Regions from separate parts of the Vreelandella gomseomensis genome, predicted to be linked through region 2. Evidence: predicted binding sites of a transcription regulator. Region 2 holds the regulator's gene; the other holds the start of a gene.

Evidence for each region. Region 2 encodes sigma-54, which starts transcription at its own class of promoters, with help from an activator protein. Its sites were predicted from a motif close to TGGCACNNNNNTTGCTNT; they were not measured.
Region 1: the regulator sigma-54 is predicted to act here: its motif matches at 5,749-5,766, upstream of amt (ammonium transporter).

The regions. Positions count from the first base shown of each region.
Region 1 is NZ_JARWAI010000005.1:155,947-163,342, reverse strand. Features, by position in the region: gene mtnN (5'-methylthioadenosine/S-adenosylhomocysteine nucleosidase) at 1-515, opposite strand, end outside; gene folD (bifunctional methylenetetrahydrofolate dehydrogenase/methenyltetrahydrofolate cyclohydrolase FolD) at 559-1,422, opposite strand; tRNA gene QC815_RS08205 (tRNA-Pro) at 1,628-1,704, shown strand; tRNA gene QC815_RS08200 (tRNA-Arg) at 1,792-1,868, shown strand; tRNA gene QC815_RS08195 (tRNA-His) at 1,966-2,040, shown strand; tRNA gene QC815_RS08190 (tRNA-His) at 2,082-2,156, shown strand; gene amt (ammonium transporter) at 2,242-5,619, opposite strand; gene QC815_RS08180 (NAD(P)/FAD-dependent oxidoreductase) at 5,946-7,187, shown strand; gene QC815_RS08175 (putative motility protein) at 7,259-7,396, shown strand, end outside.
Region 2 is NZ_JARWAI010000002.1:217,108-224,503, forward strand. Features, by position in the region: gene QC815_RS03130 (PTS sugar transporter subunit IIA) at 32-505, opposite strand; gene hpf (ribosome hibernation-promoting factor, HPF/YfiA family) at 510-818, opposite strand; gene QC815_RS03140 (RNA polymerase factor sigma-54) at 905-2,320, opposite strand; gene lptB (LPS export ABC transporter ATP-binding protein) at 2,424-3,170, opposite strand; gene lptA (lipopolysaccharide transport periplasmic protein LptA) at 3,181-3,675, opposite strand; gene lptC (LPS export ABC transporter periplasmic protein LptC) at 3,679-4,257, opposite strand; gene QC815_RS03160 (KdsC family phosphatase) at 4,264-4,800, opposite strand; gene QC815_RS03165 (KpsF/GutQ family sugar-phosphate isomerase) at 4,818-5,801, opposite strand; gene QC815_RS03170 (ABC transporter ATP-binding protein) at 6,071-6,895, shown strand; gene mlaE (lipid asymmetry maintenance ABC transporter permease subunit MlaE) at 6,892-7,396, shown strand, end outside.

The DNA.
Region 1 (7,396 bases), on a different contig from region 2:
GCCAGCATGCTGGGGAAGTGAGCGCGGGTTGCATCGACGCGCGCCGGGTCGGCCATGAACGCGTCGCCGGTGGCAATCAGCCCCTCGCGTACATTGACCTCACCCAGTGACGCGATGGCGCCTCGGGCGATTTCGCGAAGTGACGCGTCGGCCAGGTAGGCCGCCGGCATGCCGGGTACCTGGCCCATTTCGTAGCCGAAGACCACCGCGTCCACGTCGTGGTGGCGTACTTCGTCTGAAATAATAATGTCTCCGATGTCCAGATCGCTGGCGAAACCGCCGGCGGAGCCGGTATTGATGACGGCATCCGGCTGATGGCGCTCCAGTAGGAGCGCGGTGCCGACGGCGGCATTTACCTTGCCGATGCCCGACTGCAATATGGTGATATCAAGCCCGTAACGCGTGCCGCGATGAAACACAAAGCCGGCATGTTCGTAACGTTCGGGATTGTCGAGCTGTGAAGCCAGAATGCTGACTTCCTGCGCCATCGCGCCAATAATACCAATACGCTTCACTGGGACGGTTTCCTATCGTTATGGGGAGGCATTCGTTCGCGAATCAATCGTTTACACGATCGTGCTGTTCGGCGGCTTCGAGGGTGTTTTCAAGCAGAGTGGCGACCGTCATGGGGCCTACGCCACCGGGAACCGGCGTAATAAAGCTGGCGCGTTCGGCGGCGACGGCAAAGTCCACGTCACCTTGCAAGGTACCGTCCTCCTGGCGGTTAATGCCCACATCGATCACCACCGCGCCTGGCTTGATCCATTCACCTTTCACCACGCCCGGCTTGCCGACGGCGACCACGACAATGTCCGCGCGGCGCACGTGTGCCGCCAAGTCTTCGGTAAACCGATGGCATACCGTGGTGGTCGCGCCGGCGAGCATCAGCTCAAGAGCCATCGGGCGCCCTACAATGTTGGAGGCACCGACCACCGTGGCGTCGAGCCCGCGCACTTCGATGGCGCTCTGCTCGAACAGCGTCATGATGCCTTTGGGGGTACAGGGGCGAAGGGCCGGCATGCGCTGGACAAGCCGGCCAATGTTAAAAGGGTGAAAACCATCCACGTCCTTGTCAGGGCGGATGCGTTCGAGGATCGGGTTGGCGTCGAGGTGATCGGGAAGCGGGAGCTGGACAAGAATGCCGTCGACGGCGTCGTCGTCATTCAGCTGGTCGACCAGCGTTTCAAGCGCTTGCTGGGACGTGTCAGTAGGCAACGCATGCTGAAAGGAGATAATGCCTGCCTGTTCGCAGGCGCGATGCTTGTTGTTGACGTAAACCTGTGAGGCGGGGTCGTCGCCTACCACCACAACCGCCAGTCCTGGTGCCCGTTTGCCAGCCTGCTGGCGGGCCGTTACCTGTTGCGTAACATGCTGACGGACATTAGCGGCGATAGCTTTGCCATCGATGAGTTGGGCGGTCATGTAGCGAAATCCCCGTAGAGGTTGGAAGGCGAACAAAGAGACAACAGTGTTAACCAAAGGTCTGCCATGACTAATTTTCGCATGATGGGGCAGTCAGGCAAAGTGCCAGGGTAAGTTGTCTGCTGATGGTTGACTTTAAAATTAAAAACAGTAATATATGCCTCGCTTGAGACGGGCCATGCGGCAGCGTTAAGGCGAGTAAAATCGGGGTGTAGCGCAGTCTGGTAGCGCGCCTGCTTTGGGAGCAGGATGTCGGGGGTTCGAATCCCTCCACCCCGACCACGTCTAACGCGAAAGGTAACTTGCTTTTCCAGGCGGTGGTTGTGGTCAAGTGCTCATTGAAGTCTGCGGTTACAGATATTTCCATGTGCGCCCATAGCTCAACCGGATAGAGCAACGGCCTTCTAAGCCGTAGGTTGCAGGTTCGAATCCTGCTGGGCGCGCCATTTGTGCCAGTAGCGAAAGGCCTCGACGTTTCTACGCAGTGTTTTGGAAGTACTTGAGAAGTTTCCCCGGAAGTTCTCAAAAGTGTGCTTGTCAATGGTGGATGTAGCTCAGTGGTAGAGCCCCGGATTGTGGCTCCGGTGGTCGTGGGTTCGATCCCCATCATCCACCCCAGTGACACAGCAACACGCTTTAGCAGTACCTTTCAGGTTATGGTGGATGTAGCTCAGTGGTAGAGCCCCGGATTGTGGCTCCGGTGGTCGTGGGTTCGATCCCCATCATCCACCCCATTAACCTTCAGTTTGTACTCGTTGATACCCCCCCTTTGTCCTCCAATATCTATCTCTCTGAATCCTCAGCTTATTCGTTTGCCCGTCAGCGTGGCATGACCTTGATAGGTCGTTCGGTGGCCTGTGTGAGCGGTGCCGGGTGCCCCAGCAAAAAGCCTTGCGCGTAGTCGATACCCATCGCTTTCAGCGTGTCGAGTGTCTGCTGCGTTTCGACGAACTCGGCTATCGTTTCGATGTCGAGCGCTTTGCCCACTGCGTGAATAGCGTCGACCATGGCGCGATCGATCGGGTCTTCATGAACCTGGCGAATGAAGTGGCCGTCGATTTTCAGATAGTCAACGGGGAGCTGTTTCAAGTAGCTGAAAGAAGACAGTCCGGTGCCAAAGTCATCCAGGGCGAAGCGACAGCCCAGCGCTCTGAGGGTGTGAATCAGTTCGGTGACGCTTGAAAGCTGGGCAATGGCGGCGCTTTCGGTAATTTCAAAGCACAGGCTGCCTGGCGGTAGCCGGGCATGCTTTACCTGAGCGATCAGATCCTGGCAAAAATCGCCATCAGACAGCGACGCCCCCGATAGGTTGATCCCCCAGCAGCCCCAGGCCTTGTGCGGTGACGAGCGGGTCACGTCCGACAGCCAGGCAAGCGTATTGCGTACTACCCAGCGGTCAATCCGCGGCATGAAGTGATAGCGCTCGGCGGCGGGTAAGAAACTGCCGGGCGTCACCAGGGTGCCGTCTTCCTCCAGGCGCAAGAGTATTTCCTGATAGCCGGGTCGCTTCGCGCAGACCGCCTCGATGGGCTGGGCGAAAAGGCGGAAGTGGTCATTGTCGAGGGCGTTTTGTAACCGCTGCACCCAACGCAGCTCGCCGTGACGTTCGAGTAGCGTATGGTCATTGGCCTGGTGGCAGTGCAGCCGGTTGCGACCGGCTTCCTTGGCGGTGTAGCAGGCCGCATCGGCGGCGTGTAGCGCATCGCTCAACTGCATGTGATGATCGTTCAGCGCTACCAGGCCAATGCTGACGCCAATACCAAAGGTGTGCTCCTGCCAGGCAAAACGGTAGTTCTCGATATCGCGGCGCAGGGCATCGGCGATTTGCATGGCCTGATCCATGGGGCAGTTGGGCAGCAGCAGGGCGAATTCGTCGCCTCCGAGCCGTGCGACCGTATCGCTGGTGCGAACATGGGCCTGCAGCTTTGCCGCCACCTGGCGCAATAACTCATCCCCGGCGAGGTGGCCGCAGGTATCGTTGACGATCTTGAACTGATCGAGATCCAGATAGCACAGGACGTGCTCGCCCTCCTTGGCCTCGAGCAGCCGGCTTAGCGTGGCCTCGAACGCCCGGCGATTCATCAGCCCGGTCAGGTTGTCATGGCTTGCCTGGTAGTTGAGCTGGTCGGCGAGTTGGCGGGTGACGCTGACATCCTGAAAGACGGCCACCGCCCCCAGCGTAATGCCGCTGCGCGAGCGTATGGGGGCCGCGCTGTGCTGGATGGGCGTACGTTGGCCGTCGCGGTGCTCCAGCCAGCCGTCCTCGGTGGAGTGGATCGGCCGGTGCTGGGTCAATGCCTGGCGTGCCGGATTGCTGATGGGGCTGCCGGTGAAGTCGTCGGTCAGCCGATAAACGTGCTGAATGGGTTTTTCGCGGGCGTCGGCTATCTGCCAGCCGGTGAGGCGCTGGGCCTCGCCATTCATGAAGGTAATCAAGCCACTGGCGTCGCAGGTAATCACGCCATCGCCAATCGAGGCCAGGGTGGTGCGCGCCAGGTCGCGCTCGCGATTGAGCTGCTCCTGGAGGCGCTTGCGCTCGGTGATGTCGCGCACCATCCCCGAGCGCTCGGAAGCCGACCCGCTGGCGCCTTCACTGACCTGAATTTCCAGGTAGCGAACGTCCTGGTTGGTCGAGCGCAGCTTGATTTCGTGGCGATCGCCGGGCGTCAGGTGACGATCGGCAAGCAGTCGACTTACCGGGGTGCCGACCAGTTGCTGGGCGTCAACGCCAAACAGCTGCTCCGCGCCAGGGTTTAGGCTGGTCAGCATGCCGTCGGCCTGCCAGGTAATCACGCCGTCGCGCAGGTTATGCAGCATCACGCGGGTATGGCCAATGGCGCTTTCCAGCGCCGCCGCCACGCGGTTGTAGCCGGCGGCAATTTCCCCCACCTCGGTGAACGGATCCGCCTCGATGCGTTGCCGCATGTCGCCTTGCTGTTCATGACGGCGCATATGCTCAAGTAGCTGGGTGAGCTCATTGTGGGTGCCGTGTTCCGCGAGGTTGAGGCCCATCTGCTCCGCCTCATCGCTGACGCGCAGCGGGAAGTAACGCCCCGAGATGCGGAACAGCAGCCAGGCAATCCCGAAGCTCCAAAGGCCGCAGACCGTGACACCCAGCAGTTGAACGCCTGCCTGCTCCAGGGTGCCAAGGCCCGTTCCCATTGCCTCGGTGTCAGCCAGCCAGGGCAGGGCCAGGGTGCCCCATATGCCAGGCACCAAGTGGGCGGGAATGGCGCCGACGGCGTCGTCGATACGTCGGCTGAGCAGCCATTCGCTGGTCAGCACCATCAGGATACCGCTGACCGCGCCAAGACTGAGTGCCGCCGACATCGACACTGCATGGGCCCCGGCGGTCACGGCAACCAGCCCGGCAATGGCGCCGTTGATAGCGTACATTACGTCGGCATAGCCTCGACTCCGCCAGCCCATCAGCATGCCCGACAGAATGCCGCCGGCGGCCCCCAGCACGGTGTTGGCGAGCACGCCGGGAATCTGGTGGTTAACCGCCAGGGTGCTACCGCCATTGAAGCCAAACCAGCCAAGTATCATCAGTAGTGCGCCGAGCATGGCGAGGGGTAGGTTGCCTGCTGGAAAAGCAGTCGGGGGTTGGTGCTGGTTGAAGCGTCCTTTGCGCGGACCGATAGCCAGCACAGCAGCGAGTGCCACCCAGCCGCCTACGCTGTGAACCACGGTCGCGCCGGCAAAATCCACAAAGCCCAGCGATGCGAGCCAGCCGCTGTCGCCTTCCAGCAGGCCGCCCCACGCCCAGTGACCGAAAATCGGGTAGATCAGCAGCGCAATCCAGAGGGCAGTCCACAAGTAAGCGGCAAAGGGCATGCGTTCGGCGACGGCACCGGCAACAATGGTGGCGGCGGTGGCGCAGAACATGGCCTGGAATATAAACAGCGTGACAATCCAGCTGGACGCGGCGTTGAGCTGCCAGCCAAACAGGCTGGTGCCTACCCAGCCGCTTTCCGATAGCCCGAACATCAGGCCAAACCCCACCAGCCAGAAGATGCTAACCGCCATCGCGAAATCTGCAATATTCTTCATTGCCACATTGATAGCGTTCTTGCTGCGCGTCGTGCCCGCTTCCAGGCATAAAAAGCCTGCCTGCATGACAAATACCAGTGCGGCTGCCCATAATACCCATAGCGTATCGAGAAGTTGGGTATCGGCGGCGGGCGTTACGAGCATGGTAATGTCCTCGGTATTTTTATGGTGCGTTAGGCGCGTTATGTTGGTGCAGAAAAACGTCAGGTGATGATTAAGTCAGCACTTAACTAAGGCGTCGCGCGATTTCAAACGCCAATGGCATATAGAGACTAAGCAATTGTTATGCCGTTAGTAGTGGGGTTTGCGGTTTAGCGGGTTTTTAAGGGTTTTAAATCTAATTTTGATTTTAAAAACAGTTTTTTAGGCTATGTTAAAGCTCTTTAGTTGGTGTTATTTTTTCTGATCATTAATACGAACGCGCTGGTTTGCCTGCGCGTCGTGGGGTGGTCAACGAGGAGGTGGTATCAATGTCGCGTCACGCGGTGGTATTGGGAGCGGGGATGGTTGGTGTCGGCATTGCCTGGCATCTTCAGCAGCGTGGCTTTCAGGTCACGCTGGTCGATCGCCGCCAACCCGGGCAGGAAACGTCGTTTGGCAATGCCGGGATTATCCAGCGTGAAGCCGTCAAGCCGTATCCCTTTCCCCGTGATCTCAAAACCCTCTTGAGCGTGCTCCCCAATCGGCGCGTGGATATTCGCTACCGTACCGGTGGAATGCTCAAAGCGGTTTCCCCGTTACTCAGCTATTGGCGCCATTCGGCATCACGTCGCTATGCGCAGATCGTGCCCGAATACGCATCGCTGATTCAGCTTTGCCTAGAGACGCACGCGCCGATGATCGAGGCGGCCCATGCAAAGCACCTGGTGCGCCGGCAAGGCTGGCTCGAGATATATCGAACGCCGGAGAAGCTTGCCAAGCGGGTGAAAGAGGCGGAAGAGGCGCGCGAGCGCTTTGCGGTGCAGTTTCAGGTGCTGAACCGCGCGGGACTGCTCGCGAAAGAGCCCGATCTTGGCGAAGACATTATCGGTGCAATTCACTGGCTGGATGCCTGGACGGTGGCAGACCCTGGCGCCTTGGTGGCCGCCTATGCAGCGTCTTTTGTCGCCAATGGCGGAAGGATCGTACAGAGTGACATCCGTTCGGTGAGCCAGCAGAGTGAACAATGGCGTGTCACGACCGCCGACGAGGACATCGACGCTGACGACGTTGCGGTGGCCATGGGGCCCTGGGCAGGCGAGTGGCTGAAAGGATTGGGTTACCATTTTCCTACCTTCGTTAAGCACGGCTACCACATGCACTATGCAACACAGTCGCCAGCACGCCTCCATTATTGGCTGATGGATGCGGAGGTGGGGTATTTGCTGGCGCCCATGAACGCCGGTGTGCGGTTGACCACCGGGGCCGAGCTGGATCGCCTTGAGTCCCCATCCGACGAGCATCAGCTAAGCGATGCGGAAAACGTCGCGCGGCGGATCTTTCCGTTGGCTGAGCGACGCGACGCCGCCGCCTGGAAAGGCGCGCGCCCCTGTCTACCCGACATGAAGCCGGTGATTGGCCCAGCGCCCCGCCATGCGGGCCTTTGGCTGGCGTTTGGGCATGGACATCAAGGCTTTACGCTGGGCCCCGCCACCGGGTATCTGCTGGCCGACATGATGGAGGGTAAAACGCCCGCAATCGACATGCGGCCTTTCCGCGCCGAGCGTTTTTGAGCCCTTTTTTTGCGTGTACAGTGGCTCTTTGCTAGTCTGTTTATACATTCGCACTACACTGAGGTGCCCTTATGGATGTAGCCGTTAGCAATGCGGTAAGCCAATCGCTTTATATGAACCAAGCGCAAACGGCCGAGCAAGCGCAAATGCAGGTATTCAAGGAAGCATTGGATACTCAGGCGCAGCAGGTCAGCGAGATAATGGCGTCC
Region 2 (7,396 bases):
GCATTGTGTGTCCGCCAGGCTCGCCAGCGGGTTACTGGCTGTTAGCCTGGTCGCGTATCTTGGCCGTGATGAGATCCAGCAGCTCCCGTTGGCTCTCGGTTTTGCGAAGCTGCTGGCGCGTGTCGGCATCGTTCATGATCGAGGCGACCTGACCAAGCAGAGCCAGATGGGTATCATCGGCTTCTTCGGGCACCAGCAGGACAAACACCAGATCGACCGGATCGCCGTCGATGGCGTCGAAATCCACCGCTTCGTTGAGCTTTAAAAAGCCTGCGATAGGCGATTCGCAATGCGGGCTGCGGGCATGGGGAATGGCAACGCCGTTGCCGATCCCCGTGCTGCCCAGGCGCTCTCGACCGATCAGCCGGCTGAACACTTCCTGGCTGTCGAGACTGGGGATATTTTGCGCGATAAAGGTGCTGAAAAACTCCAGCACCCGTTTTTTGCTGCCCCCGGGCACGTCGTAAAGTACGCGCTCCGGGGGGAGGATAGTGGCTAACGTCATTGAATTAACGCACGCCTGCGCCCTGGGCGCGGGCTTGTGCTTTTTCCTTGTGCTTGACGAGTTGCCGATCAATTTTGTCCGCCAGTGCATCAATGGCTGCGTACATGTCATTGTCGAGGGCTTCGGCGTGCAAGTCGGCACCGGCGGCGTGCAGCGTACAGGCCGCCTGTTGACGCTCTTTCTCGACCGAGAGCGTGACCTGCACGGTGGTGATGTTGTCGTAATGGCGCTCAACGCGTTCCAGCTTTTCGTTGACATAGTCACGCAAGGCGTCAGTCAGTTCTACATGATGACCGGTAATATTGACTTGCATTGACGTACTCCTTATCCGTCGGACTGTCCTTCGATTGTAACCCTTTTTGCCGTTAAGCAAAGCCCTTGTGACGAGTTTCCGTCTTTCTAACGCAAACGGCGTCGTTCGCTGGAGGACGGGATACCCATGCCTTCGCGATATTTGGCCACGGTACGCCGCGCCACGTGGACACCGGCGTCTTCGAGCAGGGTGACAAGGCGGCTGTCTGACAGGGGTTTGCCGGGCGGCTCTTCCTGGATCAGCTTCTTCAGCCGTGCCCGGATCGCGGTGCTCGAATGGCTGTCGCCGTCCTGGCCGCTGATCTGGCTGGAAAAGAAGTATTTAAGCTCGAAAATGCCCCGCGGCGTGTGGATGAACTTCTGGGTGGTGACCCGAGAAATCGTCGATTCGTGCATCTCGACCGCCTCGGCGATGTCGGCCAGGATCAGCGGCTTCATGGCTTCTTCACCCCGTTCCAGAAAGTCGATCTGGCGGGTGACGATTTCGCGGCCGACGCGTAGCAGGGTGTCGTTGCGGCTGGACAGGCTCTTGATCAGCCAGCGGGCTTCCTGAAGATGGTCCTTGAGAAACTGGTTGTCCTGGCTCTTGTCGGCGCGTTTGATCAGGCTGGCGTAATCGGGCTGAATCCGGAGTTTGGGGAGCGCTTCCGGGTTGAGCTCCAGGTGCCAGCCCTCGCTATCGTGACGAACCACCAGGTCGGGAATCACGTAGCTGTCATCGGTGACGGTGTACTCGCTGCCGGGACGCGGATCCAGGCTCCTGATCAGTTGGATGACCTCATCGAGCTGCGCCTCGTCCAGGCCGAGCCGCCGTTTGAGCAGGCGCTGATCATTCTTGCTCAGGGCTTCCAGGAACTGGCGAACCAGTCGCCGGGCAGGCATCAGCAGCGGGGTGTCGTCGGGCAGGGCGGCAAGCTGCAGCATCAGGCATTCGCGCAGGTCGCGAGCGAACACGCCGGTGGGCTCGAACTGCTGGAGTCGCATGAGGATGCTTTCGACCTCGCGCTGGCTGAGGCCTTCCACGCCCTGGGCGCGCAACCCCTCGCGGATATCGTTGAGCGGTTGGGTCAAGTAGCCGTTCGTATCCAGGGCGTCGATCAGGCTTTCGGCGACCAGCTGCTCGCGGCGGCTCAAATCGGTCATGGCGAGCTGCCACAGAAGATGGCCGTGGAGGCTTTGCCCGGCCGCCTGGCGTTCAAAGTCCGGGCCCTCACTGCTCGAGCTGCCGCTGCCTGCCATGTCTTGGTAGGTATCCGACCAGTCGCTGTCGACGGAGAGCTCCGTGGGGATGCTGTCGGCCCACTCGGTTTCCTCGGGCTCGCTGGTGGCCTGCTCGCTGAACTCGTCTTCCTGCTCGAGCATCGGGTTGGCGTCGAGGGCCTGCTGAATTTCCTGGCGTAAATCGAGCGTGGATAGCTGCAGCAGGGCAATGGCCTGCTGCAGCTGGGGTGTCATGGTGAGCTGGGTGCCGATCCGCAGTTGAAGAGAAGCTTTCATGACCATCTGAGAACCACTCGTTATCGGAAAGCATCCACCCTAGTGTGTGTTGTGTTTTGGTGCAAGTGCAATAAGTATGCCACAGGCAATAAATATGCCATTGACAGCTTTACAGACGGAAATCAGCACCTAGGTAAACGTCGCGCACTTCCTGATTGTCAAGAATAGCGCTTGGCGTGCCGCTGGCGATGATATGGCCGTCGCCCACGATGTAGGCCACGTCGCAGATATCCAGCGTCTCGCGCACGTTGTGGTCGGTAATCAGCACACCGATGTCACGTGCCTTCAAAGCGCGAATGATCGACTTGATATCGCCGACAGAAATAGGGTCGACGCCGGCGAAGGGCTCGTCAAGCAGGATGAACGCGGGCTCGGTGGCCAGCGACCGGGCAATCTCGACGCGGCGGCGCTCGCCGCCGGACAGGCTCATGCCCATGTTATCGCGGATATGGGTGATGTGGAAATCTTCCAGCAGTGCTTCCAGGCGTGCTTCGCGACCGGCGCGGTCGAGGTTCTTGCGCGTTTGAAGGATTGCCATGATGTTGTCGGCGACGGTCAGCTTGCGAAAGATCGACGCCTCCTGGGGGAGGTAGCCAATGCCCGCCTTGGCGCGCTCGTGCATGGGCGCGCGGGAAAGGTCGAGGCTGTCGATGGCGACGCTGCCCGCGTCGGCCTTGACCAGGCCGACGATCATGTAGAACGAGGTGGTTTTGCCCGCGCCATTGGGACCTAGCAACCCCACGATGCTGCCCTGGGATATATCCAGGTTGATGTCTTTGACCACGCGCCGGCGCTTGTAGCTTTTGGCCAGGTGGCGGGCGTGTAGCGTGCGGGTGGCAGGGTCGGCGGCGGCCATCGGGCTCTCCTTACTCTTCGGGCTGCAGCGTCATGCGAATTCGCTGCGGTTCTTGGTTCTCCACGTCGGAACGCGCCTGGACGACCTCCCGGTCGATGAAGTATTCCAGCCGCCCGCCGGTGAAACGGTCGCCTTGCTGGATGATCTCGGCCTGGTCGATCAACTCCACGCGGCGCTCGGCGACGTGATAGATCACCCGGCGTCCCCAGCCTTCCAGCGGGCCTTCCTGATTCTCGGGTTGCTGACGCAAGTAGGCGCGCTCGCCCAGAGCGGTGGCACGCGACAGCTCGCCTGCCTCGTTGCGCTGAATTTCGACTGTGTCGCCCTTGATCAGCATATCGCCCTGGCGAACTTCCACGTCACCGGTATACACCGCCGTGCCGGCGCGCTGGTCGAGATCCAGCCGGTCGGCTTCAACCTCAACCGGTTGCTGGTGATTGTCGGCCGTGGCGTAAAGCGGAACCAGGCAGACGGCGGCCAGGGCCGTGTAAATAAGCGCTTTCATGTGTTATTCCTGTCCAGGTTGCGTCTCGGGAGGGTGGTAGCCTTGCACATTCTCTTCAAGGCGCACTTCCTCGTCGTTGAGCCATGCATCCATCCGTTGCGCCGTCATGCGCTGGGGTGGCTGCTGGAGGAGTACGGGGGTATCGCTCCAGGCGTGGGCGGTCTTGCCATCATAGTGCAGGACATCCGTGTCCAGCTGCCAGCCTTCTTCGGGCGCTATCAGCCGCGCATTGCCCGAGAGCGTCAGCGCTTGCGCGTTGGTGTCGAGCGTACCTACCTCGGCGGTGGCGTTCCACACCCGGCGTTCGCTGTCATACAGCGTGGCGCGGGGCGTTTCCGCCTGGGTGGAGGCCGTCTGGGGGGTGTGCACCAGGCGCGGCGTGGTCAGTCCCTGCTGGATGTTGCCCTGCGCGTCGAACAGCGTCAGCTCGGCGTTGTGCAGCACATGGCCGGGCTCTTCCGCCCGCGCGTCGGGATCGGGTGTAACGGTTCGCGGGCCGCCGGGATCCAGCCATACCAGCAGGCCGCCGAGCGCCAGTACGATCAGGGCGAGGCCCAGGCGCGTGCGTAGTCGCTTCAGCATCATGCCTCAGCCGTGTAGGTAAGTATCGACGACCGCGCCCCAGTGGCCCTGGGCATCCAGCATCGCGTCGCACACTTCGCGCACGGCCCCGTGGCCACCCAGGCGCTCGGTAACCCAATCGGCATGGGTGTGCATGTAGTCGGGGGCGTTGGGCACGGTGATGCCTACGCCCGAGCGCTTGATGCTGGCCAGGTCGGGCAGGTCGTCGCCGCAGTAGGCCACCTGGGAAAGTTCGATGTCCAGGCGCTGGCAGAGCCCGCGCAGGGTGGCCAGTTTGTCCTCGCAGCCCTGGTAGACGTGAGCAATGCCCAGGGCGGCGGCACGTTGGCTGACCATGGGCGAATCGCGTCCGGTAATCAGGGCGACGGAAATGCCGGCGCGCTTGAGCAGCTTGAGCCCGTGGCCATCCTGGGTGTGAAAGGCCTTGATCTCGACGCCGTCGGCCTGAAAGTAAAGCCGACCGTCGGTCAGGACGCCATCGACATCCAGGGCAAATAAGCGCACGCGGCGGAGTCGGTCGAGTAGGTCAGCGGAAAGGGTCATTGAGCCTCCGAATTCAGTTAAATGACGCCGCTGGCAAGCAGGTCATGCATGTGTAGCGCCCCTACGGGGCGCTGCTGTTCATCCACTACCGCCAGCGCGGTGATGCGATTGTCTTCCATGATGCGCACGGCTTCGGCGGCCAGCAGGTCGGGAGAGATGCGCTTGCCGGGGCGAGTCATCACCTCGTCCACCCGTACGTCGCGCAAGTCATGGACGCTATCCAGGGTGCGGCGCAGGTCGCCATCGGTGTACACGCCGGCCAGTTGGCCGTCCGGGGCGACCACGCAGGTGAATCCCAGTCCCTGGCGGGTGATTTCCAGTAACGCATCGCGCAGCGGGCTGCCCAGCGGTACCTGGGGCAGGCGGTCGCCTTCATGCATCAGGTCGCGTACGCGCAGCAGCAGGCGCCGGCCCAGGCTGCCGCCGGGGTGCGACAGGGCAAAGTCTTCGGCGGTGAAGCCGCGTGCTTCCAGCAGGGCGACGGCGAGTGCATCGCCGAGCGCGAGCGCGGCTGTGGTCGAGCTTGTCGGCGCCAGGTCTAGCGGGCAGGCTTCCCGGTCGACGCTGCTGTTCAGGTGGGCGTTTGCGTGTTGCGCAAGGGTCGATGTGGGCCTGCCCGTCATGCTGATCAGCGGCGTGCCGAGCCGTTTGAGCAGCGGCAGCAATGCCGTGACCTCGGCGGTTTCGCCGGAGTTGGAAAGCGCGATCACCACGTCGCTGCGGGTGATCATGCCAAGGTCGCCATGGCTGGCCTCACCGGGGTGAACAAAAAAAGCCGGTGAGCCGGTGCTTGCAAGCGTCGCGGCGATCTTGCCGGCAATGTGGCCCGATTTGCCCATGCCGGTGACCACCACGCGGCCCTGACAGTCCAGAATCAGCTCGCAGGCATGGTCGAAGTGCGCATCCAGCTTGGCGGCCAGGCCGGCAATGGCGGCCTGCTCGATGTTCAGCGTGCGTAATGCGCTTTGACGAAAGGGCGTAGTAGCAGTGGTCGCGGGCATGGGTGTTGGCGTGGCTCGTTAAAAATGACAAACAGGGTGCAAGAGTAACATTGACGGCGAGCAGTTTGCCCTATCGTTTTGTATCGTGGGCAACCTATACTCGCTTGTCGTTGTCGGGGTGGGTTAGAATACGTTGTTCGATAATCCTTTTTAACCACTGTTTTTACGCTGTGTGGAACGAAGCGCCCCCCGCCGCTTGGCGTAAGGCGTTTGCACGGCGCGCCAGCGCTGAGCCGCCGGCGCATGTCAACCTGAGAGTCGATGGTTCCATGAGCACTGAGCCTTTTATTGAAGTCGAGAACCTGTATTTCTCCCGGGGTGATAGCGAGATCTTTCGCGGCGTGAACATGATCATTCCTCGCGGCAAAGTGACGGCGATCATGGGGCCAAGCGGAACGGGCAAGACCACGCTGCTGAAGCTTATCGGCGGGCAGCTGACGCCGGATCAGGGGCGTGTGCTGATCGACGGCGACGACGTTCATCGCCTGTCGCGGAAGGCCTTGTTCGCCCTGCGTAAACGCATGGGCATGCTGTTCCAAAGCGGAGCGCTGTTCTCGGACCTGGATGTCTATGAAAACGTCGCCTTTCCACTGCGTGTCCACACCGACCTGCCCGATGCAATGATTCGCGACCTGGTGCTGCTCAAGCTTCAGGCGGTGGGGCTGCGTGGTGCGCGCCATCTGACGCCGGCCGAGCTTTCCGGGGGCATGGCCCGGCGCGTTGCGCTTGCCCGGGCGGTGGCCCTGGACCCCGAGTTGATTCTCTACGACGAGCCGTTTGTGGGTCAGGATCCCATCTCCATGGGCGTGCTGGTGCAGCTGATCAAGCGGCTCAATGAGGCGTTGAGTCTGACCTCGGTGGTAGTCTCCCACGATATCAAGGAGACGCTGACCATCGCGGATTACCTCTACTTTATTTCCGAAGGCCAGGTGGTGGCGCACGGAACGCCCGCCGACCTCGACGTCAATCAGGATGCGCGGGTGAAGCAGTTCATTCACGGGGAGCCCGACGGGCCTGTTCCCTTCCATTACCCGGCGTCGGCGTTTTATCCCGATATGTTGGGTGACGCGGTAATTCAGAGGGGTGCCAAATGACCACCAAACAGGGGACGGTCGTCTCACGCATTACCCGCCTGGGGCGGCGGGGCTGCGACGTGGTCGAGTCGCTTGGCCGCGCCGGGGTGTTTCTTGCCCAGTCGGCCGTGGGCGTGCCGTCGGCCGAAGGCATTCGGCTGTGGGTTCGTCAGCTGCATTTTGTCGGTGTGCTGTCGCTGGCGATCGTGCTGGTATCGGGGCTGTTCATCGGCATGGTGCTGGCGCTTCAGGGTTATACCATTCTGATCGACTTTGGCGCCGAGGACGCTCTGGGGCAGATGGTGGCGCTGTCGCTGCTGCGCGAGCTGGCCCCGGTGGTCGCCGCGTTGTTGTTTGCCGGTCGTGCCGGATCGGCGCTTACCGCCGAAATAGGCCTGATGAAAGCCACCGAGCAGTTGACCAGCATGGAAATGATCGGCGTCGATCCCTTGAGGCGGGTGGTGGCACCACGCTTCTGGGCAGGAGTCGTGGCGCTGCCGATCCTCACCGTGGGGTTTAGCG